4 regions of the Dactylosporangium sp. NPDC006015 genome follow, and region 4 is predicted to be linked to each of the others. Evidence: riboswitches for the same ligand, from Rfam matches in the RefSeq annotation. Region 4 holds a riboswitch; each other region holds the start of a gene.
What was found. Region 4 has a riboswitch for cyclic di-AMP ahead of ABZ321_RS37680 (NlpC/P60 family protein). Riboswitches for the same ligand answer to the same signal wherever they lie in the genome.
Positions count from the first base shown of each region.

Region 1 (7,115 bases), on a different contig from region 4:
GACGTTGCGCCGCCGGTGCGCGCTGTTCGTCGACCGGAACTTCCCGCTCACCGATGTCGCGCTGGGTGATCTGGTGGACAAGGCCGAGGAGCGGTCGAAGCTGGAGAAGCTGCTCGGCATCGACCAGACGACGTTCGGGGAGCTGCGCAGCGGACTGGTCATCATCAGCCCGTTCGTCGTGAGCGCGCTGGCCGCACTCGTTCCCACGAAGTTCTGAAGACGGAAGAAGTTTCTGAAGACGGAAGAAGTTCTGAAGACGAAAAAGGGGCCCCGGGGGAAGGGGCCCCTTTCTACGAAGGACTTCAGTTCGAGGCGAACGTGCCCTCGGCGAACGTGGCGTCGAGGCGGGCCTGCAGGGCCTCGAGCTCGTGGAACTCGCTGGAGGAGGCCGACTCGGAGCCCTCGGCGGCGAACGTGTGGTCCGTCTCGGCGGCGGAGTGGTCGTAGGAGGTGTAGTCCGACTCCTCGTACTGCACGCCGCTCGGGGTGGTGTAGGACATGTGGTGGCCCTGGTCGAAGCTGGTGTTCTCGGCCGAGGCGTGGTCCTGCTCGTAGACGCCGAACTGCGAGTCGTAGTTGTTCTCGCTGGCGTCGACCTCGTGCATCTGGTCGAGGGACTCGTGCTGGTCGCCGGTCTCGAACTCGCCGTACTCGCTCATGTCGTTCTCCTTTGTGGAAGTTTATGTGGTGTTCGCTGCGTTCTTGCGATGTGCTGAACACTACGGACGTTCGTCGAAGGTCAACTCCCGGAAACGTGCCACGAGGGGAAGCTTGCTGTGCGGGTGAACGAACTGCTCGTCGAGGGGTACGGGCGACTGCCTGATCTGGTCAGGGCCGCGGTCGAAGGGCTCAGCCCGGAGCAGCTGCGGTGGGCGCCGGCGCCCGGCGCGAACACGGTCGGGTGGCTGGTCTGGCACCTGACGCGGGTCCAGGACGACCACATCGCGGAGCGCATCAACGGCGCCGAGCAGCTGTGGGTGACCGGCGACTGGGCCCCGCGCTTCGGGCTGCGGCAGGACCAGCACGACACCGGCTACGGTCACACGGCCGCGCAGGTCCAGGCGGTACAGCCGGAAAGCGCCGACGTGTTGATCGAATACTTCGAGGCGGTGTCGGCGCGGACCATCGCGTGGCTGGAGAAGCTCACGGAAGAGGATCTCGACCAGATCGTCGACGAGCGATGGGACCCGCCGGTGACGCTCGGGGTGCGGCTGGTCAGCGTCCTCGACGACGACGCGCAGCACGTGGGCCAGGCGGCATACGTGAGGGGACTGATTCCCTGACAGGCGGCCGTGAAACGTCATGGAGGACACACGGCCATCACCCGCCGGGAGTGGTGTACTTGATCTGCACGATCCACACCCCTGTCGGGAGATGCAGATGGACGAGCGTGCACAAGGACGCCACCGCGTCGTGATCGTCGGCGCCGGCTTCGGCGGACTGTTCGCCACCAAGGCGCTCAAGAACGCGCCGGTCGACGTCACCCTGATCAACGGCACCGCCTACCACCTGTTCCAGCCGCTGCTGTACCAGGTGGCGACCGGCATCCTGTCGGAAGGCGAGATCGCGCCGCCGATCCGGGAGATCCTCAAGCGGCAGGACAACGCGAAGGTGCTGCTCGGCACCGTCACCGAGATCGACCCGGAGGCGAGGACCGTCACGGCGGTCGCGCCCGGGACGAGCTACACCGTGCCGTACGACTCGCTGATCGTCGCCGCCGGCGCGTCGCAGTCCTACTTCGGCAACGACGCGTTCGCCGAGCACGCGCCCGGCATGAAGAGCATCGACGACGCGCTGGAGCTGCGCGGGCGGATCTTCGGCGCGTTCGAGCTCGCCGAGCTGGAGACCGACCCGGCCGCGATCGAGCGGTGGCTGACGTTCGTCGTGGTCGGCGCCGGTCCGACCGGCGTCGAGATGGCCGGCCAGATCGCCGAGCTCGCCCACCGGCACCTGCCGGGGCAGTACCGCAACATCGACCCGAAGCACGCGCGGATCATCCTGATCGACGCGCTCGACACGGTCCTGTCGAGCTTCGGCGACCACCTGTCGACGAAGGCGCTGCGGCAGCTGCACACCATGGGCGTCGAGGTCGAGCTCGGCACGAAGGTCGTCGACGTCGACGAGACCGGCATCGAGGTCGAGACGCGCAACGGCCGGCAGCGGATCGAGTCGATGACGAAGATCTGGGCGGCGGGCGTGGCCGCGCCGTCGCTGTCGACGCAGCTGGCGAAGGCGACGGGCGCCTCGACCGACCGGGCCGGACGGCTGGAGGTCGAGCCGGACTGCACCGTGCCGGGCCACCCGGAGATCTTCGCGATCGGCGACATGATGTCGCTCAACCGGCTGCCGGGCGTCGCGCAGGTCGCGATCCAGAGCGGCCGCCACGCCGCCGGCCAGATCAAGAAGCGGCTCGCCGGCGAGGCGACCGGTCAGCCGTTCAAGTACTTCGACAAGGGCAGCATGGCCACGATCTCGCGCTTCTCGGCGGTGGCGAGCGTCGGCAAGCTGCACTTCTCCGGGATCGTCGGCTGGCTCATGTGGCTCGCCGTGCACCTGCTCTACCTGGTCGGCTTCAAGAACCGGGTCACCGCGGTGCTGCACTGGTTCGTCAGCTTCATCGGCCGCGGCCGCTCGGAGCGGGTCGCCACGTTCCAGCAGGTCTTCGCCCGCCGCGCGCTGCAGGAGTACCGCCAGCACCTGCCGTAACCGTCGGAAGGCAAAGAGAAGGGCGCCCCACTCCCCGGGGCGCCCTCCTGGTCTTCGGCGACTAGCAGCTGAGCGAGCCCGCTCCGACGCCCACGCCGAGGATGCCGACGAAGCGCTGGTACGCCGCGACCCGGCTCTGCACCTGCGCGGGGTTGCGCCCGCCGCACTCGAGGCTGCCGTTGATGCTGCGGATCGTCTCGCCGAAACCGGCGCCGTTGACCATCGCGTTGTGCGGCGTCATCGTGCCCGGGCCGGTCTGCGTGTTCCAGTACCAGAGCGCGGTCTTCATCGCCACGGCCGGGTCGGTCTGCACCAGGTTCGGGTTGCGCAGCAGGTCGATGCCGAGCGCGTCACCGGCGGCCTTGTAGTTGAAGTTCCAGCTGAGCTGGATCGGCCCGCGGCCGTAGTACGCGGCCTGCCCGGCGGGGCAGCCGTACGGCTGGCTCGTGTCGCAGTAGTGCGGGTAGTTTGCGGTGTTCTGCTCCACGATGTACACCAGGCCGCCGGTCTCGTGGTTCACGTTCGCGAGGAACGCCGCCGCCTCCTGCTTGCGCTGGGCGTCCGATCCCGTCTTCGCGAACGCCGGGTAGGCGTTCAGCGCCGCGACCAGGCCGTTGTACGTGTAGAAGGGGTTCCGGTTCGGGAACATCTGGTTGAACTGGGCCTCGCTGACGACGAACGCCCCGTTCGACGGCGGGTTCGTGGTCGGGTTCGGCGGCGGCGTCGTGCCGCCCCCTCCGCCGTTGCAGGTGTACGGGTCCCAGTACCAGGTGCTGATCGTCGGGCTGTACCCCGGGTTGTCGTGCTCGGCGATGTAGTACTTACCGTCGGTGAACTTCACGATGTCACCGGTCACGTAGTTGCGACCCTGCACCCACGCCGGGAAGCTGCACCCGCCCGCGGACCCGGTCTGCGTCGGCGGCTGCGGCGTGCTCCCGCCGCACGACCCCTGGTCCTGCCACACGCCGGTGTTCCCGGGCGGCGCCTCGTTCTGCGTCCACCACTTGGCGAGGAAGTTGTGCCCGTTCCGCGACACCGTGGCACCCCCGGTGTACACGGCCGACGCCTGCCACGCCGGCGCACAGGTGGCCGCCGACGCCGGCAGCATGTTGAAGACGGCGATGACGCCACCGACGACGGCGGTCGCGGCGAGCCCCGCCCACAGGCGCACTCTGGACACCAGATCACTTCCGTTCAGATCGACGCTGAGCCCCCATCCGACCAGCCACCACCGCGGTACAGGAGCAATCACATCGATTTATGAAGAATCTTTACGGTTCCCCTAACCTCACCTTTCCGAGGTGACTCGGGGTGACACGGGGTGACCGCGGGGTGGCGTAAAACAATCGCCCGGGCGAGAACGTTGCCGTCGGGGTGAGGCCAGTTGAGTGATTTCCGTCACGCGAGATTCTTTCGGCAAGCTTAGGCGACCTGCTTGGACGGCGCGGTTTCGAGAGGTGCGTCACAGCGGCGGACAGGCAGTACGCTGCGCGGTCTGATCGCCCTGGGTAGGCTGGCCGTCGGTCCCGTCCGACATGGCGCCGCCCCCCGCGGCGCCGGGCGCGACTGCCGCCCAATCGCCGGCTCGACACCGGCGAATCGGGGACCCAACCGCACAGTGGGGTGAATCCGCGGGCAACCGCGGTAGGGGTCGTTCCGTCCCGAACCCGTCAGCTAACCCGGTCGGCGGCCGACGGAAGGAACAACGAGCCAGATGTCATCACGACATCCCGGTCGGCGGATCATCGCCGTCCTGATGACGGCCGCCGTCCTTTTTGGGATGGCCGCCACTCCGGCCGCCGCCGAGCCGGGAGACGACACGGGCGACGAGGGATCCAACGCGTCCCTCGCCCAGGTCCTCGACGAGAGCACCCGCGCGTGGATCGAGGCCAAGGACAAGTACGACGCCTCGGTGAAGAACCAGGCGGACCTGACCGCCAAGCTCGCCCAGACCGAGGCCAACCTCGCCAGGGTCACCGAGCAGGTGTCGGCGATCGCCGTCGCCGCGTACCGGACAGGGCCGCTCACCACGTTCGTGGCGCTGATGGACTCGGGGAGCCCCACCGGCTTCGCGGAGCGGGCCGGCTCGATCGACGAGATCGCCCACCACAACGACAACCTGCTGCGCGAGCTCAACCAGCTGAAGCGGGACCAGGCGGCGCAGAAGACGGCGCTCGAGGGCGAGGTCAAGCTCCAGCAGGAGCAGGTCGCCGTCATGGCCGCGAAGAAGAAGGAAGCCGAGAAGGGCCTGGCCCAGGCGGGCGGGCCGAGCAACGGCTTCGTGTCGGCCAACCTGCCGCTCGCGCAGCCGTCGCCGCGCAACGCCAGCGGCGGCTGGTCCTCGGAGTCGTGCAAGCAGAACGACCCGACCACCAGCGGCTGCATCACGATGCGCACGCTGCACGCGATGCAGCAGGCGCAGGCGGCGGGCTTCAAGCGGTTCGTGTCCTGCTACCGGCCGAGCGGGCCGTACGAGCACCCGAAGGGCCGCGCGTGCGACTTCTCGGTGCAGGCCAAGTCTGGCTTCGGTGGCGTCGCCGCCGGTGAGGACAAGGTCTACGGGGCCAACCTGGCGACGTACTTCGTGAAGAACGCGGACCGGCTCGGCGTCATGTACGTCATCTGGTTCAAACAGGTGTGGACACCCGCGGTCGGCTGGCACCACTACAGCGGCGTGGGCGGGGACCCCTCCAGCGACCACACCAACCACGTGCACCTCTCGCTCCTGTAAGCACCGCCAAGACCTCACGTCTGCGTACGGCCGGCCGATAGGGCAACTGTCGACCGGCCGACGCAGGGTGAGGGGATCCGAAGTGAAGCACCGACTCGTGACGCGCAGCGACTTCGACGGCCTGGTGTGCGCCGTCCTGCTGCGTCACCTGGACCTCATCGGCGACATCACGTTCGTGCACCCCAAAGACGTCCAGGACGGCACGGTCGACATCGGACCCGACGACATCCTGACGAACCTGCCCTACGCGCCCGGCGCCCACCTCGTCTTCGACCACCACCACTCGGAGACCCTGCGCAACGCGGGCGACAACATGGACGACCGGACCAACCACATCATCGACGCGGAGGCCCCGTCGGCGGCCCGCGTCATCTACGACCACTTCGGCGGCGCCGCGCGGTTCCCGAACGTGTCCGACGAGCTGATGGAAGCGGTCGACAAGGCGGACTCCGCCCAGTACGACATCACCGACATCCTGCAGCCGGTCGGCTGGACGCTGATGAACTTCCTCATGGACAGCCGCACGGGACTGGGCCGGTTCCGGCAGTTCCGGATCTCCAACTACCAGCTGATGATGCAGCTCATCGACGCGTGCATCGACCACCAGGACGTCGAGGAGATCCTGGCGCTGCCGGACGTGGCGGAGCGCGCGGAGCTGTTCCGCGAGCAGCAGGAGCTCTTCGTCGACCAGCTGCGGCGGGTGAGCCACCTGGAGGGCGACGTGGTCGTCGTGGACCTCCGGGACGAGGAGGTGATCTACGCCGGCAACCGGTTCATGGTGTACGCGCTGTTCCCCGAGGCCCGGGTCTCCATCCACGTGATCTGGGGCAAGCAGAAGCTCAACACCGTCTTCGCGGTGGGCAAGTCGATCCTCGACCGCACGTCACCGACCGACATCGGCTCGGTGATGCTGCAGTACGGCGGCGGCGGCCACCTCGCGGCCGGCACCTGTCAGGTCTCGCACGACGAGTCCGAGCAGGTCCTGGCCGACATCATCGCGAAGGTCGGCGCCCCGCGCGCCGCGGCGATGAGTTCCGGCGCGTCCTGACGTAAACCTTGCATGACCTTCACCATCGCGCTGCCGGTCGCCGACCGCGTGGCCTCCCACGACTTCTACCGCGCCGTCCTCGAAACCGGGCCGATCCAGCCGGCGGGCGGGGACGGCCAGCCAGGCGGGGACGGGCTGCCGGAGCCGCTGCGGTTCGAACTCGCGGACGGCGTCGCCCTGATGCTGGTGCCCGCCGACGGCTTCGCCTGGGCGATCGGCGAGCACGCCGTCGCGCCGGCCGGCACCAGCGAGTGCGTGCTGCACCGGCCGGTGCCCGGGCGCGAGGACGTGCGAGCCGTGATCGAGCGTGCCCGGGCCGCCGGCGGGCGGGTCGTCACCGAGCCCGCCGACCAGCCGTGGGGCTACGCCGGGACCTTCGCCGACCCCGACGGCCACCTGTGGATGGTCATGCCGGAGTTCTAGGCCGCCGCGAGTGCGGCGTTCGCGCGGGCGGTGACCTGCAGCAGGACCCGGCCGGCCGTGTCGAGGTCTTCTGGCGATAAATCACCATAAATCTGCCCGGCGATGGCGTTGATCCCGGCGCTGATCTCCTCGTACCGCGAACGGCCCAGGTCGGTGAGGGCGACGTCGCCGGTCAGCAGGCCGGCCGCGAACGCCGCGTCGACGTGG
Region 1 covers NZ_JBEXUD010000003.1:249,796-256,910, forward strand. The annotation lists gene ABZ321_RS07365 (hypothetical protein) at 1-217, shown strand, start outside; gene ABZ321_RS07370 (hypothetical protein) at 303-659, opposite strand; gene ABZ321_RS07375 (DinB family protein) at 777-1,283, shown strand; gene ABZ321_RS07380 (NAD(P)/FAD-dependent oxidoreductase) at 1,381-2,706, shown strand; gene ABZ321_RS07385 (glycoside hydrolase family 19 protein) at 2,768-3,886, opposite strand; cyclic di-AMP (ydaO/yuaA leader) riboswitch at 4,275-4,411, shown strand; gene ABZ321_RS07390 (hypothetical protein) at 4,421-5,437, shown strand; gene ABZ321_RS07395 (exopolyphosphatase) at 5,520-6,485, shown strand; gene ABZ321_RS07400 (VOC family protein) at 6,498-6,908, shown strand; gene ABZ321_RS07405 (hypothetical protein) at 6,905-7,115, opposite strand, start outside.
Region 1: it holds a riboswitch for cyclic di-AMP, as region 4 does, so the genes downstream of both, ABZ321_RS07390 (hypothetical protein) here and ABZ321_RS37680 (NlpC/P60 family protein) in region 4, are expected to answer to the same signal.

Region 2 (7,115 bases), on a different contig from region 4:
CGACGCGGTCAGGATCGCGGCGGCCGGCGACGCGCTCATCGACCCGGCGGTGACCACCCGGGTGATCGCGTCGTTCGCCGCCCGCCCCGAGCCCGTGGCGCCGCCCGCGCTGGACACGCTGACCGGGCGGGAGCGGGAGGTCCTCGAGCAGCTCGTCCGCGGGCTGTCCAACGCCGAGATCGGCGCGCGGCTGCTGATGGGGGAGGCGACGGTCCGCACCCACGTCGGCCGGATCTTCACCAAGCTCGGGCTGCGCGACCGGATTCAGGCCGTGGTGTACGGCTACGAGGCGGGCCTCGTCCGGCCGGGCGGATGACCGGCGCTCCCGGGCCGTCGCGGCCGTCCTGGCTCGACGCCGTGCTGGCGCTCGCGGTCGCCGGGGCCGGTGTCGTCGAGGCGTACGGGCGGGCCGGTGCCGGCCCGGGGCAGGTGCACCGGCCCGGGCTCGTCGCCGCCGGGGCGCTGCTCGCCGGCGTGATCCTGCTGCCGCGCCGCCGGTTCCCGGTCGCGACCCTCGCCGCGCTGACGGCGCTGTCAGCTCTGTTCCGGTTCGCGGTGCTGGACGACGACTACCCGCTCACCGCCTGGCAGTTCTACTCCAACCTCATCCTCGTGCACACCGTGGGCAGCGCGGCGTCAGGGCGGCGGGCCCGGGCCGCCGGCGCCGCCACCGTCCTGGCCGCCTACGCCCTGCTGCAGACGCTGCCGGGGCAGGACCTCGCGGAGGGACTGATCGGCGCGATCTTCATGGGCGTCGCGTACGGCAGCGGCGTCCTGCTGCGGCGCCAGACGGAGCGGACGATCCGGATGGCCGAGCGGGCCGCGGTCGCCGCCGCGCAGGAGCGCACCCGCATCGCGCGGGAGCTGCACGACGTCATCTCCCACCACGTCAGCCTGATGACGTTGCAGGCCGGCGGGGTGCGGATGCTGCTGGCCGGCGACCCCGCCCGCGAACGGGAACGCGACCTGCTGCACAGCGTCGAGCGGGCCGGCCGGGAGACGGTCGAGGAGCTGCGGATGCTGCTCGGCGTCCTGCGTGACGGGCGGGCGCCGGTCGGCCTCGACCAGCTGGACCGGCTCGCCGCGCCGCTGCGCGCCGCCGGCCTCGACGTCAGGATCGGCACGACCGGCACGCCGCGCCCGGTGCCGCCGGCGCTCGGGCTGGCCGCGTACCGCGTGGTCCAGGAGGCGCTGACCAACACGCTCAAGCACGCCCGGGCCGCGACGGTGGAGGTGACGATCGGCTTCCCGCCGCCCGCGCTGACCGTCGAGGTCAGCGACGACGGGTCGGCCGCGGTCGCCGGCACGGGGCACGGGCTCGCCGGGATGCGGGAGCGGGCGGCCCTGCACGGCGGCACCCTCCACGCGGGGCCCCGGCCCGGCGGTGGCTACACCGTCGCGGCCACGTTCCCGCTCGGCGCCGCGGCGGTCCCGCCCGCCACCGGCTCCTGAGCCCACTCGGCGTCGGTCATCCGCAGCATCCGTACGCCGATCACACCCGAGCCCGCGATGTAGAGCAGGCTGCCGGCGATCATGCCGATCGGGTAGACGGGGCCGGCCAGCATCCCGGCCAGCATCGCCGGCGGTGCCCACCAGGGGACGCGCCGGTCGTACGCGAGCGCCAACCCCAGCAGGAGCACCCCGAGCAGCCCGAGGAAGCCCGGCACCTGGAACCCCCACTGTGCCCCGCCGGCGGCGAAGGCGGCGTCGGCGAGGCGGTCGCCCGCCGCGGTGCCGAGGTCCGCCTCGAGCCGGGCGTAGAAGAAGTCGCCGAGCATCAGCGCGGAGAAGTTGACGACGCCCAGCAGCGCGACGAGCCCGGCGATGTGCCCGAAGAGCACGGCGCGCCGGCGGACCAGGTGGATCATGCCGATGATGCCGGGCACGAGCAGGACCCAGCTCCAGTGCAGCAGCGCGGCGCTCACCGAGACCTGACCGGGGTGGCGGCCGTACGCGCCGTCCGCGGCGTCGCCGGCGCGCAGCGCGGGGTCGGTGAGCAGGCCCGCCACGTACACCAGCGGGGCGGCGACCAGGCAGCCCCCGGCGACGAGGCGGCGGAGTTTGTGTGGCATGGCGACCTTTCAGGCGATTTTGTGTGGCTCGACGGGATGTCGAGCCGGAACCGTAAGCCGGCCGCCGCCGCGCCGTCGTCAGCCGCGGCGCTGACCCGGGTCCGCGTGGCGGCGGACCGCGCCCGCAATTGCTTAGGATCGGAGGCGTTGCGTCGATGTGAGGGCTGCAGGGTCGGCCGGATCGGGGTAGGCGAGCCGTGGATCGAGATCGGGACATGGCGATGGCCGCCATCCGTTCCGTCTACCGGATCACGGGGCGGATCAACACCGGCAGCACCGTCGTCGAGACGTTGAACCGGATTGCCGACGCCGTCGTCGAGCACGTCGGGTTCGGCGCCGCCGTGGTCAACTACCTGCATCCGGAGGGTGTGTACGAGGCGGTCGCCATCGCCGGGTCCGAGGAGGCGCGGGCGGAGCTGCTCGGCGTCCGGTACCCGGCGGCGGAGTTCGACGCGCACCTCGCCGCCGCCGACGAGTGGGGGCAGCTGCGGTTCCTGCCGCACGAGCGGCACAACGACGGCATCCAGTCCTGGATCCCCGCCGCCCCCGACGGCGCGGACGGCATCCCGGAGGAGGAGCGCTGGCACCCCCTCGACGCCCTGTTCGCGCCGCTGTGCGCGCCCGACGGCTCGCTCGTCGGCGTGCTCAGCGTCGACCTGCCCGCCGACGGCAGGCGGCCCGGCGCGTTCCAGCGCGAGCTGCTGGAGATGCTCGCCGCGCAGGCCGGCATCGCGATCAACAACGCCAACCTGGTCGAGGCGCTGCGCCGGGAGCGGCAGCACCTGGAGGCGAGCGAGGCCGCGTTCCGGCTCGCGTTCAACGGCGCCGGCACCGGCATGTGCATGATCGGCCTGGAGGGAGCCGACACGACCCGCCTCGTCCGGGTCAACCCCGCGCTGTGCGAGCTGCTCGGGCGGGACGAGGACGTGCTCGTCTCGATGCGCTTCGGCGACTTCATCCACCCTGACGACTTCGAGCGCAGCCGGGAGGTGTTCGCCGGCGGCGCCGGCACGATCCGCGACTACGAGGTGCGCTGCGTCCGCGGCGACGGCGAGACGATCTGGATCTCCGCGACGATGTCGGTGGTCGCCGGGTCGCCCGCGTTCGCGATCACGCAGGTGCAGGACATCACCAGCCGCAAGGCCACCGAGGCCGACCTGGTGCGCAGGGCCTCCCGCGACCCGCTGACCGGCCTGGCCAACCGCGAGGCCGTCGCCGAACCCCTCGCGGCCGCGATCCGGCGGGCCCGCACCGAGCAGGTGATCAGCGCGCTGTTCTTCTGCGATCTCGACGACTTCAAAATCGTCAACGACACCCTCGGCCACGAGGCCGGCGACGCGGTCCTCGTCGCCGTCGCGCAGCGCCTCCAGTCGCTGGTGCGGCCCACCGACACCGTCGCGCGCCTCGGCGGCGACGAGTTCGTCGTCCTCATGGGCAACGTCGCCGCCGGCGACCTCGGCGTGCTGGTCGACCGCCTCGAACGCGCCGTCTGCGCACCCGTCACGCACCAGGGGCAGATCATGCGGGTCAGGGTCAGCGTCGGCGTGGCCGTGATCGATGACACGGTCGAGGACGCGGGCGCCGCGCTGCGGGCCGCCGACCGCGCGATGTACCTGGTCAAGGGCGGTCGTCACGCCGGCGAGGTGACCAGACGGGTGACGGCGTTCGGTGAGCGTCCGGGTGCTCAGGGTGGATTGCCGTTGCTGCGGTTGGCCCGGCCCGAGACGGCCCAGTAGGGTCGTTGAGTCCGCTCCGGTCGACCTGCACCGCATCGGTGCTGCCGGGCGGGCGCCGTCGAGTCGCGATCTTCGCGAGCCGGGGACCCATGCGCGTCCTCTGGGGTGTATCCGCGGCCTGGCCGCGGTAGGGCGAAACTTCCCGCCCGAACCCGTCAGCTAACCCGGTAGGCGGCACCGGAAGGAGTCTGCGTCGATGCCGGCCGCCCGCGCGCCCTCGTAACACCTCACCACTGGTTCCCCCCTTCCAGCATGCCGTCCTCGGGCGGCGTGCCGATGCCGCATGTCTTCTGCCTGCAAACGAAGGAAACATCAGTAGTGAAGCCCATATTGAAGGTGTTGCCACGCCAGTTCCACCCGCGACATCGCCGGCTGGTGCCCGTGCTCGGCGCCAGGGCCGGCACCGTCTCGGTCGCCGTCCTGTCCGCCACGCTGCTGGGCACCCTGCCGGCTGACTCGCCGGCGTCGATGTTCACCGGCCCCGCGTATGCCGAGTCCGCGGCCGCCTGGTCCTGGCCGTCGCCGTCGTCCCTGTCCGCTTCGGGGCCGTCGTCCGCGCCCTCCGCCGATGCGGCGCCGGCGCCCGCGACGGGGCCCCTGGCCGTCGCGGTGCCCGCCGCGCCCGTGCCGCCGGCGCCGCCGGTCGTCAAGCCCGTCGCCGGCCTCGACCAGCGGCAGATGGACAACGCCGCGATCATCGTCAAGCAGGGCCGGGCGCAGGGCATGCCCGACCGGGCCCTGGTCGTGGCGATCGCGACGGCGATGCAGGAGAGCGACCTGTACAACGTCGCCAGCTCCGCCGTGCCCGCGTCCCTCGGGCTGCCGCACGACGGCACCTCGACCGACCACGACTCGGTCGGGCTCTTCCAGCAGCGGGCCAGCCAGGGCTGGGGCACCGTCGCCGAGCTGATGAACCCCGCCCACTCCGCGATGCTCTTCTACAACGCCCTCAACCGGGTCGAGGGCTGGCAGCGGATGAGCGTGACCGCCGCGGCCCAGGCGGTGCAGCGGTCGGCGTTCCCGGGCGCGTACCAGAAGCACGCCACCCGCGCGGAGCAGGTGGTCGCCGCCCTCTCCTGACGCTCACCCGCACCCGGCCGGCGCGCCTTCTCGGGTCGCGCCGGTCAGGCGCCGGTTCATGGGTCGCCGGTCAGGCGCGGGTTTGTGGATCGCCGGCGGGGGTGTTGGTCAGGCCGGGTGGCGGGTCGCCCAGCGGGCCAGGGCGACGAGCTCGGCGACCGCGGCCGGCTCGGGGATCGCCAGGTCGAGGGCGACCAGGGCCTGCGCGAGGAGGTCGTCGGCCTGCTGGGCGCACCAGGAGCGGGCGCCGGAGCGTTCGACGACCTTCGCGGCGCGCTCCAGGTCGGCCTCGCTGAGGCGGGTCTCGCGGTGCAGCAGGTCGGCCAGCTCGTCGGCGCCCGCGGCGAGGGCGGCGGCGACCGGCAGTGAGCGGCGGCGTCCGCGCAGGTCGGCGAACGCCGGGCGGCCCGTCACGGCCGGGTCGCCCCAGATGCCCTGCAGGTCCTCGGCGAACCGGACGGCCAGCCCGAGCCGCACCCCGAACAGCCGCAGCTGCTCGACCCGTGCCGGGTCGCCGCCGCCGGCGAGCGCGCCGAGGGCGCACGCGCAGCCGAAGAGGGCGCCGCTGCGCTGCTCGACCGCGGAGATGCACGTGCGGAGCAGGTCGTTGCCGGAGCGGTGCCGGGGCAGCACGGGGTCCAGGGCCGTGCTGAGGTCGGTGTGTTGGCCGTGCAGGAGCTGCTGGACGGTGTCGCCGAGGATGCGGACGCCGGCCCGGTCGACGGATGCCGCCCCGGACTGCCGCCGCGCGTCGGCGCACGGGTCGGGGGTGCCGTGCTGCTCGGTGAACCTGTCCCGGGTCGCCCGGTCCTGCCGCACCGGCTCCCTGGAGGGCACGGACGGCACAGCCGGCACGGACGGCGCGGTGTCGGGCGTGGCGCGGCTGGCCTGGCGCAGCGGGCGTGGCACGCGTCTGGTCGGGTCGCCGGTCGCCGCCACGTCGAACGCGAGCGCCAGCATCGCCTGCCCGCCCAGCGTCGCCGGGTGCGGCCCCACCACGCTCCAGGCGGTCGGCCGGTGCAGGCGGGTCAGGTCGCCGTCGAACAGGTCCCGTTGCAGCCCCGACCAGTGGTGCACCAGCTCCACCGCGACGGCGCCCGCCACCGCGTCGTGCGGGTCACCACCGACGGCGCCCGCGCAGACGAGTGTCAGTGCGGCGCGCGTACGGGCGGCGGGCGGATCCTCGTCGAGCCCGCCGAGCTGCAGCTCGGCCACCTCGCGCGACGGCTCCGGGAGGCGCCCGACGGCGGTGCGCAGCGGCGGCCCGACCAGCAGCTCCGCCCATGCGAGGACGTCGTCGACGGTGCGCAGCACGGTGACCATCAGCCGGAAACCCCCGGACGCGGGATCATCACCGGTAACGCACCACCCATCGGGCCAGGCATGGACAAGCGCCGATCTGATGTCGGCGCCGTGGACGGGTCAAGTATGCCGCCGGTGCCTGCCGGACGTGCCCAAAACCACGATGGTGGGCGGGTCAGCGCATCGCCTGCAGCAGGGATGGATCCGGTGGTGACACGACTGCGGCCTGTCGGTGCCGGAGGGCCTCCCAGGCGGCCTTCGGCCCGGCCGCGACGTCCCTGGCCGTGTTGTACCAGATCGTCACCTGCTGGCATCCCTCGCAGAGGGCGGGCACCCCGTACGCGTCGACGCCCAGCCGCCGGCACAGCGTCACCGCACGGTGCAGGTGCAGCTCCTGGCTGACGAGTATGGCCTTCGTCACGCCGTACACGTCGCGGGCACGGCGGCACGTGTCATAGGTGTCGAGTCCGTGCGGGTCGACGACCATCCTGGCCGGATCGACGCCCTTGCCCGCCAGGTAGTCGCGCATCACCCGGACCTCATCTCCGGATCCGCCCTGCGCGTCACCGGAGATGAGCAGCGCCTTCACCTTGCCGGACGTGAGCAGCTGCGCGGCGACGTCGAGCCGCCCCTTGAGGAACGGCATCGGCTCCTGCCCGCCCGGCGCGACCTGGGCCCCGAACACGATCGCGACGTCCGCCTCCGGGGCCGTCGAGGCGGGACCGATACGGCCGAGGGAGGCCGCCCGTACCCACACGGTCGGTGACAACACGAGGACGGTGGCCGCGACGGTCCCCGTGAGGACGACCCTGAGCAGGATCCGGCGGCGCCGCTCCAGCCGGGTCTCGCGGCCGGCGGGGAGCGACTGCTTGTCGCGCGCCGCCCACCTGGCCCGCTCGACCTCGAACAGGAACCACGGCGGCAC
Region 2 covers NZ_JBEXUD010000007.1:143,074-150,188, forward strand. The annotation lists gene ABZ321_RS14780 (response regulator transcription factor) at 1-316, shown strand, start outside; gene ABZ321_RS14785 (histidine kinase) at 313-1,452, shown strand; gene ABZ321_RS14790 (hypothetical protein) at 1,389-2,072, opposite strand; gene ABZ321_RS14795 (diguanylate cyclase) at 2,294-3,808, shown strand; cyclic di-AMP (ydaO/yuaA leader) riboswitch at 3,855-3,997, shown strand; gene ABZ321_RS14800 (hypothetical protein) at 4,148-4,888, shown strand; gene ABZ321_RS14805 (polyprenyl synthetase family protein) at 4,997-6,211, opposite strand; gene ABZ321_RS14810 (ElyC/SanA/YdcF family protein) at 6,366-7,115, opposite strand, start outside.
Region 2: it holds a riboswitch for cyclic di-AMP, as region 4 does, so the genes downstream of both, ABZ321_RS14800 (hypothetical protein) here and ABZ321_RS37680 (NlpC/P60 family protein) in region 4, are expected to answer to the same signal.

Region 3 (7,115 bases), on a different contig from region 4:
CACGGTGTCGGGGGCGGAGATCAGCATGCCGCAGCCGACCTCGCCGGCGATCCACTCCGGCTCCCGGTCGAACGGCCGCCGGCAGAGCAGGCGGAGCCGCGTGGCGACCTCGCTGTCGGGTGTGCGGTCGGCGACCCGCGGCAGCAGCTCCCCGGCCGGCACCCGCCGTGCCGCCAGCGCGGCCGCGACGGCCACGGCGACCGCGCCGGCGGCCGCCTCGGGGTGCGCGTGGGTGACCGCCGCGGACAGGGTCGCCTGCTCCACGACCAGGTCGAGGTCGTCGGCGAACCAGGCGCCCAGCGGGGTGACGCGCATCGCGGCGCCGTTGCCCCACGAGCCCTGGCCGTCGAACTGGGCGGCCGTGACCGACCGCCAGGGTTCGCCGTCGCCGATGGCCTGGAGCACGCCGTGCATGGACGGGCCGTAGTTGCGGTACGGGTCGGCGGCGTACGCGCCGGCGGGCCAGGTCGTCCTGCTCGACCCGGCCGTGCTCGCGCAGCGTCTGGTACAGCGAGACGGTCATCGCGGTGTCGTCGGTCCACGGCCACGGGCCCTGCGGCACCAGCCGCTCCTCGATCTGCCACCGCATCTGGTCGGCGGGCCGGAAGAACCAGGTCTCGCCGAACGCGTCGCCCAGCGCCGTCCCGTGCAACGAGCGGGTCGCGGCGTCGACGTCGGTGATCACCGTCCGATCGTGGCAGCCGGTCACCGCGCCTGTCGAACCGTTTCCGCGCACCACCCGCCACGCCGTGCAGCCGGGCGGCCGGGCGCATGACAGGCCGGCGGTCAGGCGAAGTCGGCCGCGGTCATGCCCTCCGGATGGCCGGGCGGCCACTGTACGAGCTCGATGCGGTACCCGTCGGGATCGGTGAGCCAGGACGTGGCCATGCCCTCGCCGTGGTCGGTCGGCGGCCCGGCCGCGATGCCCCTGCCGGCCAGGTCGGCGACCGTGGTGCCGAGGTCGCCGACCTGGATGACGAGGTGGTTGACGGCGCCGGTGTCGGTGACCGGCCGGGCGGGGTCGTGCACCAGCTCGAGGCTGACGAACGGGTCGCCGGGCAGCTGCAGCATCGTCAGGCTGCCGAACCTGGTCTCCGGGACGTGGCCGACCTTCGCGTAGCCGACCGCGGTGTAGAACGCGAGCGAGCGCTCCAGATCCGTGACCCGCAGCCCGAGATGCAACATGCGCATGCCCGGCAGACTACCGTCCGTGACTACGCGACCCTGCCGTAGCCGTACAGCGTGTCGATGTCGACGGGAGCGACCTTGACGACCGTGCGGCTGTTCGGGGCGTGGATGATCTGGTTGTTGCCGATGTAGATGCCCACGTGCCCGAGGCCGTTGTAGAACACCAGGTCGCCGGGGGCGAGCTGGCTGCGGGAGATGTGGCGGACCTTCGACCACTGCTGCGCGGCGTTGTGCGGCAGCGTCACGCCGGCCGCCTTCCACGCCATCATGGTCAGGCCCGAGCAGTCGAACGTGTTTGGTCCGGCCGCGCCCCACACGTACTTCTTGCCGAGCTGTGCCCAGGCGTAGTTGACGGCCTTGCCGGCGTTGCCGGACACGGCCGGCGGCTTGGCCGGGGTCGTCGCCGGGGGAGGGGTGGTGGTCTTGACCTTCGCCGCGGCGGCGGCCGCCTCGGCCTTGGCCTGCAGCGCGTCGAGGCGGGCGATGTCACCCTCGATCTTCTTGCGGCGGGTCTCCAGCTCCGTCTTCTGCTGGCTCTGCGCGGCGAGGGTCTCGTCCAGGCGCCGCTGCTCGGTGTCGAGCGCGCCCTTCGCCGCCGTGTACGCCGCCAGGTCCCGCTGCTGGCTGTGCGAGATCTGCTGGAGGGTGCCGACGCGGGCGGTGAGCGTGTCGGTCGACGTCGCCCCCAGCATCAGTGACAGAGTGCCGAGGTCGCCCCCGGTCTTGTACGCGTTGACCGCGAGCGCCGAGGCGTTGTCCTGCGCCGTCGCCATGGTCTCCTGCAGCGGCGCCATGTCGGCCCGGAGCTTCGTGATCGCCGCCTGGGTGGTCTCCAGGTCGCCGTTGACCTTGTTGTACAGCTCGACGACGTGCTCGACCTCTTGGTTGCCCTTGTCGATCTGGGCCTGGAGCTCCTGCGGCGTCGGGTCCGCCTGCGCGGCGCAGGCCGGGGCGATCATTGCCGCCACCGCCAGCGCGACGACCGAGGCGCGGAGCGTCGTACGTCCGTTGAACACGGCACAGTCCTTCTTCGCTGACCGCCTACCGGGTTAGCTGACGGATTCGGGCGAGAAGAAGGCGCGCCCTACCGCGCCCCGGTGTGGCGGGCGCGGATTCACCCCATGGGGAAGCCCCGATTGGTTCCCCGGCTCACCGGCCGCACGCATCGTGCCCGCGCGACCGACAACTCGGCGGTGGCTGCCCGGCCACCCCGGCGGGGCGGGCGATGTCCGGCAGGCCGGCCCAAACGTAACGCCGGACCACACTGCCGGCGCTCGATCTAAGCCACACTTAACGTAGACACAAGACTGACCTGCCCGGCTCGTCACCGGTGGCGGTCGGTGGAGCGGGCCATGACGGCCAGGCCGGCGACGGCCAGCAGGGCGAGGGCGGCCGGGATGAGGAACACCCGCGGGAGCCCGATGGCGGCGGCGCCGGTGCCGCCGGCCGCACCGCCGAGGGCGGAGGCGAGCGCGGTGGAGCTCATGAAGATCGCGGACGCGGTGGCGACAGCGGTCGGCAGGAGCCGCTGGGCGACGATGATGCCGAGCGTGGCGAAGACGCCCCACACGCCGCCCATGAGGATCTGCCCGGCGAACAGACCGGCGGCGTTGCCGGTGACGGCGAAGCAGACGTTGGCGGCCACGCCGAACCCGGCGCCGAGGACCATCAGCTCCATCATGCCGGTCCGGCGGGCCACGACCACGGCGACGGGCATCAGCACGATCTCGACCAGCGGCTGGATGCCGATGACCGCGCCGCTGAGGCCGGCCGGGAAGTGCAGCTGGTCGTTCATGTACAGCGGGAGGTACGCGTACTTGACGGGCTCGCCGGCGTACACGAGGACGTAGAGGCCGGTGAACGCCAGCAGCGGCAGCATCGCCCGCAGGCCGGGGCCCCGGTGGCCGACCCCCGGCGCGTCGCCGGGTCCGGCCGGTGCCGCCGGTGCTGTCCGGAGCGCGCCGAGCGGCACGATCTGGGCGAGCGTGCAGACCGCCGTGGCGACCAGCATGGTGCGCAGCGACGTCTGCGCCGCCAGGAACGACCCGGCCACCGGGCCGACGACCCAGCCGCCGGTCAGGGCCATCCGCACGACGGCGACCACCCCGTCGTTGTTCGGGCCGGGGTGCGCCTTGAGCTCGTCGTGGACGGCGGCGAAGAGCTGCGACGTCGCGGCGCCGCCGAACCCGCCGACGACGGCGCTGATGACGTAGGGCATCCACAGCTCGGTCGAGTACGCGATGCCGATCCAGCCCACGAACCCGGCGGCGGCGCAGATGCGGAACAGCCCGAGACGGCGCCCGGTGCGGTCGGACCGCCGGCCGACCAGGAACCCGGCCACGGGCGCGGCCAGGTTCGTCAGGTAGAACAGCCCCGCCGCGGTGAGCGAGGCGTGCAGGTCGTTGACCAGGAACGTCGCGATCTGCGGGGCGGCGGCCGAGAAGCCGAGCGCGGACAGGAACACCGCGAGCGTGGCGCCCCGGTAGAGCGGCGACGCGAGGGTCAGCCGCAGCGCCGACGCGTGCGCCGTGGGCTTGTCGAGCGCCGGATCCGCCGGCTCGACCTGCTCGGGAAGGACCATGTCTGCGTGCCTCCGCTCCGCGCTGCGGGGCAGCGGCTCGGCGTGATTCTTCCAATGGAAGAATCTGGGGTCAAGCGGCTCCGGGCCCGTCCGTCGGCGACGAGGGGAGCAGCCGCTCGAGCAGGGCCAGCGCGCGCCGTACGTCCACCGCCTCGGGGTCGAGGAGCCACTGCAGCTGCAGCCCGTCGGAGGCGGCGATGACCAGCGCCGCCGCGTCGTCGGGATCGATGTCCGCGGCGATCGCGCCGGCGCGCTGGCCGGCGCGGACCCGCTCGGCGAGGTGCGAGCGCAGCAGCCGGAAGCGGTCCCGCACGAACTCGTGGGTGAGCGGGTGCTGCCCCGCCTGCAGGGCGTCCGTGGTCAGCGTGGCGTAGAGCTCGACCAGGCCAGGGATCGTGCGGTTGCGCTCCGCGCTGCGCTCCATCAGCCGGACCGCCGACAGCCCGTTCTGCGCCGCGTCGCCGTGCTCGACCTGCTCGTGCGCCCGGTACACCTCGACCAGCAGCTCGTCGCGCGACGAGAAGTAGTACCGCAGCGCCGCGTGCGAGACCCCGATCGCCGCACCGATCGCGCGCAACGACGCGTCCACGCCCCGCTCCGCGAACAGCGCGATGGCCTGGGACAGGATCTCCGCCCGCCGCACCGCGGCCTTGCGGTAGGAGCGTCCCTCTGTGCCGTCGTTGCCCATGCGCGCATCGTACGGAGCGCCACCCGCCCCCGGCGGCGCCGCGCACGGGCTAGGCTGCCGCCATGTCCCGGCTGAGCAGGTTCTGCGCGGTCTCCACGGAGCTGGCCCTGCTCAGCGACGCCAGGCTCGCCAAGCTCGTCGACAACGCCCAGGCGCTCGGCGTCGGCGTCGGCGGCGCCTCGGCCCTGGTGGACGTCGCCGGCACGCCGGTCTTCGCGAAGCGGCTCGCGCTGACCGACCTGGAGCGGCTCCCGCGGCACGTGCGGTCGACGGCGAACCTGTTCGACCTGCCGACGTCCTGCCACTACAGCGTCGTCGCGCACGGCGGCGGCGGCTTCGGCGCGTGGCGGGAGCTCGCGGCGAACACCATGACGACGAGCTGGGTGCTGGACGGCAGGACCGAGGCGTTCCCGCTGCTCTACCACTGGCGCGTGCTGCCGGGCGCGCCGCCGCCGGCCGAGGAGCACCAGGACATCGACCGGGCCGTCGCGTACTGGGACGGTTCGACGGCGGTGCGGCGGCGCTTGGAGGCGCTCGCGGCGGCGTCGGCGAGCGTGGTGCTGTTCCTCGAGTACGTCCCGCAGCGCCTGGACGCGTGGCTGCGCGAGCATCCGGACGCCGTCGGCACGGTGGAGCGCCGCCTGAAGACCGCCGTCGCCTTCATGAACGCCAACGGGCTGCTGCACTTCGACGCGCACTTCGGCAACATCCTGACCGACGGCGACCGGCTCTACCTGACGGATCTCGGGCTGGCCACGTCGCCCCGGTTCGAGCTGACCGCGCAGGAGCGGGCGTTCGTCGTACACCACCGGGAACACGACGCGAAATACGCCGTGCGGGAGCTGCTCAACTGGATCGTCGCCAACGTCGCCGGGATCACCGGGCCCGCCGAGCGCCACGCCTACCTGCGCCGGTGCGCGGCGGGAGCGGCACCCGGCGGGCTCCCCGCACCGCACGCGGAGATCGTCGCGCGGCACGCTCCGGTCGCCGCGGCCATGAACGACTTCTTCTGGCAGGTGTACGGCGTGACCCGCACCCCACCGTTCCCGGAGTGACCCGCCGAGCGGCACCGGCGCTGTATCGGTACCTTCAAGAACATGTATGCCGGCGCAGCGAGCATGAGGCCGCGGGAGGCGCGTGCCCTGCTGGCGCGGGCGGGCGAGATGCAGGGCGACGCCGAGACGGTCACCGGGACCGTGGCGGCGGCGCGGCAGGAGGTCGTCGCGGCGTACGAGGTGGCGCGCGAGCCACAGGTGTGGGACGCGATCGGCAAGATGTCGATCGAGACGGTCAAGGACACCGTGGACGGCCGGGCGCGGCTCGACGAGCTGCCGGCGCACGGGATCTGTTCGGTGGCGGACGTGCTGCGGTCCGGGCCCGAGCGGCTCACGAAGGTGCCGGGGATCGGGGCGGAGACGGCCCGCAAGACCATGACCGCCGCGGAGCAGCTCAAGCGGGCGGCGACGGACTCGCTGCAGTTCAGGATCGAGTTCGACCCGAAGAACGCGGACATGACGCGGCTGGTGCGGGCCCTCGCGGTGTGGCGCGGGGTGTGGCAGGCGGCCGGGGCGCAGGAGACCGACGCGCAACGGTGCCAGGAGCGGCTGGAGGCGCAGCGGCCGATGGCCGGGCCGGCCGCGGCGGGCCCGTGGCGCCGGATGTTCATGCGGGCCGCGCACAGGGCCGCCGCGGTAGAGGCGGCGCAGGCCGTACAGGCGACGCTGCAGGAAGCGGAGCAGGCCGGCCTGCCGGAGGCGGCGCGGGAGGTGCGCAAGGTCCGCACGCCCGGCGACCGGTGGGTGTGGCGGGACTTCGAGCGGCACTCGGCGGACTACTACGGCCTGCTCAGCCAGGTCGTCGGGCTCGGCGGCGACGTCGCGGCCAGCGAAGGGTTCCTGCCCGCCGACATCGTCGAACGCGTCGGCGCGCAGCAGCTGGACACGTCCCGGCTCAGCGACAGCCTGCGGCTGCGCGGCTACCAGTCGTTCGGTGCGCGGTTCGCGCTGGTGCAGCGGCGCGTCGTGCTCGGCGACGAGATGGGGCTGGGCAAGACGGTGCAGGCGATCGCCGCGATGGCGCACCTGGCCGCCCGTGGCGCGACCCACTTCCTGGTCGTCTGCCCGGCGAGTGTACTGATCAACTGGTCCCGCGAGATCGCCCGCCACTCGACGATTCCCGTCGTCACGCTGCACGGCAACGGGCGGGCGCGGGCGGCGGCCCGGTGGCGGGCGCAGGGCGGCGTCGGGGTCGTCACGTTCGGGTCGCTGGGCGCGGTCCCGCTGCCGCCGCCCCGGCCGGCGCTGCTGGTCGTCGACGAGGCGCACTACGTGAAGAACCCCGACGCGAAGCGTTCGCAGGCGGTGAACCGGGTCGCGGCGGAGTCCGACCGGGTGCTGTTCCTCACCGGCACCCCGATGGAGAACCGCATCGACGAGTTCCGGGCGCTGATCGAGCACCTGCGGCCGGAGATCGCCGCGGACATGGGGCCGGAGCACGCGGCGATCAGCGTCGAGGCGTTCCGCCGGGCGGCGGCCCCGGTGTACCTGCGGCGCAACCAGCCCGACGTGCTCACCGAGCTGCCGGAGCTCGTGCAGGTCGACGAGTGGGAGGAGTTCGGCGCCGAGGACGCCGCCGCCTACCGCGCCGCGGTCCAGGAGG
Region 3 covers NZ_JBEXUD010000004.1:55,809-62,923, forward strand. The annotation lists partial or broken gene ABZ321_RS08760 (ADP-ribosylglycohydrolase family protein) at 1-835, opposite strand, end outside; gene ABZ321_RS08765 (VOC family protein) at 787-1,191, opposite strand; gene ABZ321_RS08770 (NlpC/P60 family protein) at 1,215-2,204, opposite strand; cyclic di-AMP (ydaO/yuaA leader) riboswitch at 2,212-2,391, opposite strand; gene ABZ321_RS08775 (MFS transporter) at 2,513-3,769, opposite strand; gene ABZ321_RS08780 (helix-turn-helix domain-containing protein) at 3,840-4,457, opposite strand; gene ABZ321_RS08785 (serine/threonine protein phosphatase) at 4,520-5,512, shown strand; gene ABZ321_RS08790 (SNF2-related protein) at 5,576-7,115, shown strand, end outside.
Region 3: it holds a riboswitch for cyclic di-AMP, as region 4 does, so the genes downstream of both, ABZ321_RS08770 (NlpC/P60 family protein) here and ABZ321_RS37680 (NlpC/P60 family protein) in region 4, are expected to answer to the same signal.

Region 4 (7,115 bases):
GCGCGGCTCGAAGATCAGGAACACGATGATCAACACGCCGTAGAGGACGGTTTCGAGCTGGTAGGCGTTGGGGGACTCCGCGGGCGAGTTGCTGATGAACGGCAGGAATGACGGCACCTCACGGATCAGCCGCGGCAGCAGCGTGATGAGGAAGGCACCCAGGATCGCGCCGCTGACCGTGCCGGCACCGCCGATGAGGACCATGGCGATGTACTGCACCGACAGCAGCAGGTTGAAGGTCGTCGGGTCGAAGTAGCCGACCCCCACGTAGAGCAGCGCACCGGCACAGCCGGCGTAGAACGACGACACCCCGAAGGCGATCGTCTTGTACCTGGCCAGGTTCACGCCCATCACGCCGGCCGCGATGTCGCGGTCCCGGATGGCCGTGAACGCCCGGCCCACCCGCGAGCGCGCCAGGTTGCGCGCCGTGAGAGCCGCGAGGACGAGCAGCACGAGCATCAGCAGGTACAGCTTCTGATCTCTCGTGAGGAACGCGTCGGAGGCGTTCAGGTCGTAGCCGAGCAGCTTCGGCGCCGGGGGCTGCCGGCCGATGCCGGGCCCGCCGGTCAGCTCCGACCACTCGTTGATGACGTGGCCGCCGATGAAGACCAGACCGAGCGTCACGATCGCCAGGTACAGGCCGCGGAGGCGGGTGGCGAGCGGCGCCACCAGTACACCGGCGACCGCGGCGACGAGACCGGCGGCGGGCAGCCAGATCAGGATCTCCTGGACCCCGAACCCGATGGTCCGCGCGTCCGGGTCGCCGGCGATGGCGGCCGCGGTGTAGGCGCCGATGGCGAGGAAGAACGCGTGCCCGAGCGACACCTGCCCGGCGTAGCCGGTGACGATGTTGAGCCCGATCGCGCCGATCGCGGTCACGCAGGCGAGCCCGATCAGCTGGAGCAGCTGGTCCTCGACCAGCCAGGGCAGCGCCGCCCCGACCGCGAGGAGGATGCCGACCGCCACCTTCTTCGAGGTGGTGTCCAGCAGCGCCAGCTCCTGGTTGTACGAGGTGCGCAGCAGCGGACGGTTTCTCATACCCTTTCGACCTCCCGGGTGCCGAACAGGCCGTAGGGGCGCACGAGCAGGACCAGGAACATCACCACGTAGGGCGTGACGACCGAGATGTTGCCGCCGAGCCACGGCACCGAGCCCTGATAGGTGGCGGTGAGCTCCTGCACGGTGCCGACGACGAGGCCGCCGATGACGGCGCCGGGCAGCGAGTCGAGGCCGCCGAGGATGATCACCGGCAGGGCCGTCAGCGCGATCAGCCACAGCGACTCGCTGACGCTTCCGCCGACGGCGGCGTACGTGCCGGCGACCGCGGCGAGCGCGCCGGCGAGCGCCCACGACAGCGCGAACACCGACCCGACGCTGACGCCCTGGGCGAGCGCCGCCTCCTGGTCGTAGGAGGCGGCCCGCATCGCCAGGCCGGTCCGGGTGTACCGGAAGAACACGAACAGCAGGGCGATGAGCACGGCGGTGGTGAGGACCATCGCGACGTGTCGCTGCTCGACCTGGACGCCGCCGGGCAGCTTCCACACCTTCAGGCCCCACGGGTCGCCGACCTGCCGCACGTCCAGGCCGATGGCGCCGTTGACGACGACCCGGACGGCGATGTCGATGCCGAGCGTGATGATCGCGACGGTGAACACCGGCCGGCCGATCATCGGGCGGACCGCGAGCCGCTCCACGCCGAGCGCGATGCCGCCGGTGAGCACGGCGGAGGCGGCCAGGGCGAGGAAGAAGCCGAGCGGACCGGCGAGGTAGGTCACCAGGACCGCGCCGGCCAGCATGAACGCGGGCTGGGCGAAGGAGATGACCCGGGTGGCCTTGTAGATGATCACGAACCCGAGGCCGAGCAGCGCGTAGACGCTGCCCGTGCCGATGCCGCGCAGGACGCTCTCGAGGAAGTCCTTCACACTGTGCTCCTGTTCAGGCTCCCGTACATGTCGTCGACCAGCGCGGCGAAGGTCGTGGCGACGGCGCCGCGGCGGACCTTCTGCGTCGCGGTGAGCTCGCCGTCCTCGTGGTCGAGCTCCTTGGGCAGCATCCGGAACGTCTTGACCTGCTCGACCGGGTTGTGGCCGGCGTTGACCGCGTCGACCACGCCCTGGATCAGCGCGATGACCTCGGGCTTGCCGGCCAGGTCGCGGTAGGTGGTGTAGCCGATGCCGCGGCGCTGCGCCCACTCCCCCACGGTGTCGAGCTCGATGCCGATGAGGGCGGTGAGGAACGCCCGCCGGTCGCCGATGACGACCGCCTCCTTGACGAAGGGCGACGCCTTCAGCGCGTTCTCGATCTCGCTCGGCGCCACGTTCTTGCCACCGGCCGTGATGATGATGTCCTTCGACCGGTCGGTGATCTTCAGGTGTGTACCGTCGAGCAGCTCGCCGACGTCGCCGGTGCGCAGCCAGCCGTCCGCCGTCATCGCCTCGTCGGTCGCCGCCTGGTTGCGGAAGTAGCCGGCGAACGTGCCCGGGTGCCGGGTCTGGATCTCCCCGTCGTCGGCGATGCGGATCTCGACGCCGCTGTGCGCCTCGCCGACCGTGCCGAGCCTGATCCGGCCCGGGCGGTTGGCGGTGCCGATCGCGGTGTTCTCGGTCATGCCGTACACCTCGTGCATCGGCACCCCGATGCCCATGAAGAACCGCAGCACGTCGGGGGCGATCGGGGCGGCGCCGCTGGCGGCGTAGCGGACCCGGCGGACGCCGATGCGGTCCTTCAGCGCCCGGTAGCACAGCAGCCAGCCGATCGCGTACCGCAGCCGGCTGCCGGTGGTGTGCCGCCCGCCGTTGGCCTCCAGGGTGGCGCCGATGCGGTCCGCGACCCGCAGCCACAGCCGCGCGTTGGCCCGCTTGAGCGGCGACGCCCCGCCGAGCCGGACGGTGATGCCGGCCATCATCTTCTCCCAGATGCGGGGCACCCCGAACAGGATCGTCGGCTGCACCTCACGCAGGTCGGCCTGCACGGTCGCGATCGACTCGCCGAAGTGGACGGTGACGCCGGCGGCGGCGTTGAACCAGACCGTGAAGACCCGCTCCGCGACGTGGCACAGCGGCAGGTAGGACAGGGTCAGGTCGTGCGGCCCCGGTGGCGGGTCGGTGAACCCGCCGCCCTCGACCAGGACCCGGATCGCGAAGTCCACGTTGGCGACGGTGAGCATCGCGCCCTTGGGCCGCCCGGTCGTGCCGGACGTGTAGATCAGCGTGGCCACGTCGCCGGGGTCCGAGGCCAGCTCGATCGGCTCCGCGTCCGCGTGCGACGCCAGGAGGTCGCTCCACGCGATGAGCTTCGGGTGCTTGTACCGGCCGCGGATGCCCCTGGGCTCCAGGTAGACGATCCACTCCAGCCCGGGGCAGTCGTCCAGGACCGCCAGGGCCTTGTCCACCTGCTCCTGGTCCTCGGCGAAGAGGATCCGGGCGCCGGAGTCGGCGAGCATGTGGCGCACCTCGTCCGGCGGGTTCGTCGGGTACAGCCCGACGGTCGCCGCCCGCACCGCGACGGTCGCCACGTCGACGAAGAGCCACTCGGAGCGGTTCTCCGACTGGATCGCGACCCGGTCGCCGGGCTGGACGCCGAGCGACCTGAGCGCCCGGGCGACGGTCTCCGCGGTCTTCCAGTAGTCACGCCAGGTGATCTCGCGCCAGATGCCGCGGTGCTTCTCCCGCATGGCGACGGCGCCGGGCGTGCGCTCCGCGTGCCGCCTGACCAGTTCGGCGATCGTCATGCTCGCTCCACCTCCCCCAGGTAGGCGCGCAGGACGTCGGGGTTGCTCTGCACCTCGGCGGGCGTGCCGGTGGCGACGGGGACGCCGAAGTCGACGACCATCACCCGGTCGGCGAGGTCCATGACGAGCCCCATGTCGTGCTCGACGAGGATCATCGGGACGCCGAGCTTTTCGCGGACGTCGAGGATGAAGCGGGCCATGTCCTCGGTCTCCTCCAGGTTCATCCCGGCGACCGGCTCGTCCAGCAGCAGCAGCTTCGGCTCCATCGCGAGGGCCCGGCCGAGCTCGACGCGCTTCTGCACGCCGTACGGCAGCAACCCCACCGGCAGCCGGCGCCACTGCGCCAGTTCGAGGAAGTCGACGATGTCCTCGACCACGGCCCGGTTGGCGATCTCCTCGCGCCGGGCCCGGCCGAGCCACGCGATCGCGGCGAGCGTGCCGTAGCGGATGTGGTGGTGCCGGCCGAGCATGAGGTTCTCCAGCACGGTCAGGTGCTGGAACAGCTCGACGTTCTGGAAGGTGCGCGCCACGCCCAGCTTGGCGACCTTGTCCGGGCGCAGTCCGGTGAGGTCGGCGCCGTCGAGGGACACCTTGCCCTGCTGCGGCCGGTACACCCCGGAGATCACATTGAAGATCGACGTCTTTCCGGCCCCGTTGGGCCCGATGACGGCGAAGAGCTCGTCCTTGGCGACGGTGAACGAAACCCCGTCGATGGCTTTGACGCCGGCGAAGCTGAGCCGGACGTCTTCGAAACGCAGCACGGCGACTCCTGATTTTTCTATGACAGCCAGCGCTTGCGACGCTTGTAGTGCTTCACGTCGCGGAAGGACCGCTCGGCCCGTCCCAGGTAGAACTCGCGGATGTCGTCGTCGGCGAGCAGTTCGGCGGCGGGCTTGTCGAGCACGACCTTGCCCGTCTCCAGCACGTATCCGTGCTCGGCGATCGACAGCGCCATGGTCGCGTTCTGCTCGACCAGCAGCACGCCGGTGCCGGCCTGGTTGATCTGCACGATCAGGTCGCGGACCTGCTCGACCAGGCGCGGCGCGAGCCCGAGGCTGGGCTCGTCGAGCAGCAGGTACGCCGGGTCCGACATGAGCGCCCGCCCCATCGCCAGCATCTGCTGCTCGCCGCCGGAGAGGTAGCCGGCGATGCTGCCGCGGCGCTGCGCGAGCACGGGGAACAGGGTGTACATGCGGTCCATCGCCTCCGCCCGGCCCTTCGGGCGGGTGTGGGCGCCGAGCCGCAGGTTCTCCTCGACGGTCAGTTCGGCGAAGGTCCTGCGCCCCTCCATCACCTGCGAGACGCCGCGGCGGACCACGGCGGCCGGTTTGAGCCGGTGGATGGGCTTCTCGTCGAGCGTGATGGCGCCCTTGGTGATGGCGCCGTCGTGGACGCCGAGCAGGCCCGACAGGGCCCGCAGCAGCGTGGTCTTGCCGGCACCGTTCGCGCCGAGCAGCGCGACGATGCGTCCTGGTGGGACCTGCAGGCTGACGCCTCGCAGCACCAGCATCACGTCGTCGTAGACGACCTCGAGGTTCTGGACACGCAACATCCGGTGACGCTCCTCCGGGGGTGTTCGGAGTGGGCGAACTATGTGCATCGACGGTGAATAAAGTTACGTGTATTTAACCGGGTCTCAGAGCAGAATCAAGCCCCAATTGTGTGTCCGTCAACACCATCTTCTGTGGTGCGTCACTGTCCGATGTGGAGCGACAACCCGCCGTGATTCGGACTTTTGGGGTAATCGATATTCAACAACGCTCGCGGGTTTCGCTTCGTTGGTGATCACGTTAAGTTATGTCCTGGCCTGCACGGCAGTCCGTCGCCCACCCCGGGCGGCGCCGGGCAAGCGCCGCCGAGTCGAGCGCCGCTCTGGCGCTGTCGAGCCGGGGACCCAGGGTCCTTGGGGTGAATCCGCACAGCGCGGTAGGGCGCACTCTTCCCGCCCGAACCCGTCAGCTAACCCGGTAGGCGGTCGGTGAAGAAGGGTCATCCCTTGTCCGCTGGACACCGCACCAAACGGTCCCTGCTGCGCACGCTCTTCATCGGGGTCGTGTCGCTGGCGATCGTGGCGCCCGCGAGTGTCGCCAAGGCCGATCCGACAGCGGCCGAGATCGACGCCCAGATCCAGAAGGCGGGCGACGAGCTCGAAGACCTGGTCGAGGCCTACAACAAGATCAATGGCGATCTGGCCGCCACCCAGGCGGCCGCCGCCGAGCTGCAGAAGAAGCTCCAGCCCTACGTCGACAACATGGCCAACGCCAACGCCAACGTGGACGTCATCGCCGTCGCGGCGTTCAAGGGCGCGGGCAGCCTGCAGAACCTCAGCATCGTGCTCAACGCGCGGTCGTCCGACACGCTCATGGACCAGCTGACCACGCTGCAGCAGATCGGCAAGCACCAGCAGCACGAGATCGCCGACTTCACGTCGGCCAAGTCGAAGCTGGACGAAGAGAAGAAGAAGATCGACGAGACGCTCGCCGCGGAGACCGCGCAGAAGACCGAGCTCGAGACCAAGAAGAAGAAGATCGAGGGCGACGTCAAGAAGCTCGAGGCGCTCCGCCGCCGCTCCACCACCGGCGGCACCGGCTCCACGGGTGTCAAGGTCGCGCTCGGTGCCGAGTGCACGTCACCGGCGAACGCGGCGGTGGCCTTCGCCTGCGCCCAGCTCGGCGAGCCCTACAAGTGGGGCGCCGCCGGACCCAGCAGCTGGGACTGCTCCGGCCTGACCATGGGCGCCTGGAAGGCGGCCGGCGTCATCCTGCCGCACAACGCGGCGCAGCAGTGGAGCAAGACCACGCACATCTCACGGTCCGCGCTCTCCCCCGGCGACCTGGCGTTCTTCCGTGGCCTGGGGCACGTGGGCATCTACATCGGCAACGGCAAGATGATCCACGCCCCGACGACGGGGCGGAACGTCGAGGTCCAGTCGATCGACGGCCGCAGCGACACGTACGGCTACGGCAGACCGCACAAGTAAGCCCTGACAGCACGTCGAAGAGGCCATGCCCGGCAAGATTGGGGCATGGCCTCTTGGGATCCCGAGCAGTACAGCCGCTTCGCCGAGGAGCGGGCGCGGCCCTTCCACGAGCTGGTGGCGCGCATCCAGACCACCGCGCCGGTCGCGGTCGTGGACCTCGGGTGCGGGCCGGGCACGCTGACCGCGACCCTCGCGACGCGCTACCCGGACGCGGCGGTGCTCGGCATCGACTCCTCCCCCGAGATGCTCGCGAAGGCGGCAGCGCTCGGCACCCCGCAGCTGTCGTTCCAGCTCGGCGACATCGCCGGGTGGCGGCCGCAGCGCGGCTCCGTGGACGTCATCGTCGCCAACGCCTCCCTGCAGTGGGTCGACGACCATGCCGCGCTGATGCCGACGCTCGCCGCG
Region 4 covers NZ_JBEXUD010000029.1:10,488-17,602, forward strand. The annotation lists gene ABZ321_RS37655 (branched-chain amino acid ABC transporter permease) at 1-1,038, opposite strand, end outside; gene ABZ321_RS37660 (branched-chain amino acid ABC transporter permease) at 1,035-1,922, opposite strand; gene ABZ321_RS37665 (AMP-binding protein) at 1,919-3,730, opposite strand; gene ABZ321_RS37670 (ABC transporter ATP-binding protein) at 3,727-4,491, opposite strand; gene ABZ321_RS37675 (ABC transporter ATP-binding protein) at 4,509-5,282, opposite strand; cyclic di-AMP (ydaO/yuaA leader) riboswitch at 5,574-5,718, shown strand; gene ABZ321_RS37680 (NlpC/P60 family protein) at 5,727-6,710, shown strand; gene ABZ321_RS37685 (methyltransferase domain-containing protein) at 6,756-7,115, shown strand, end outside.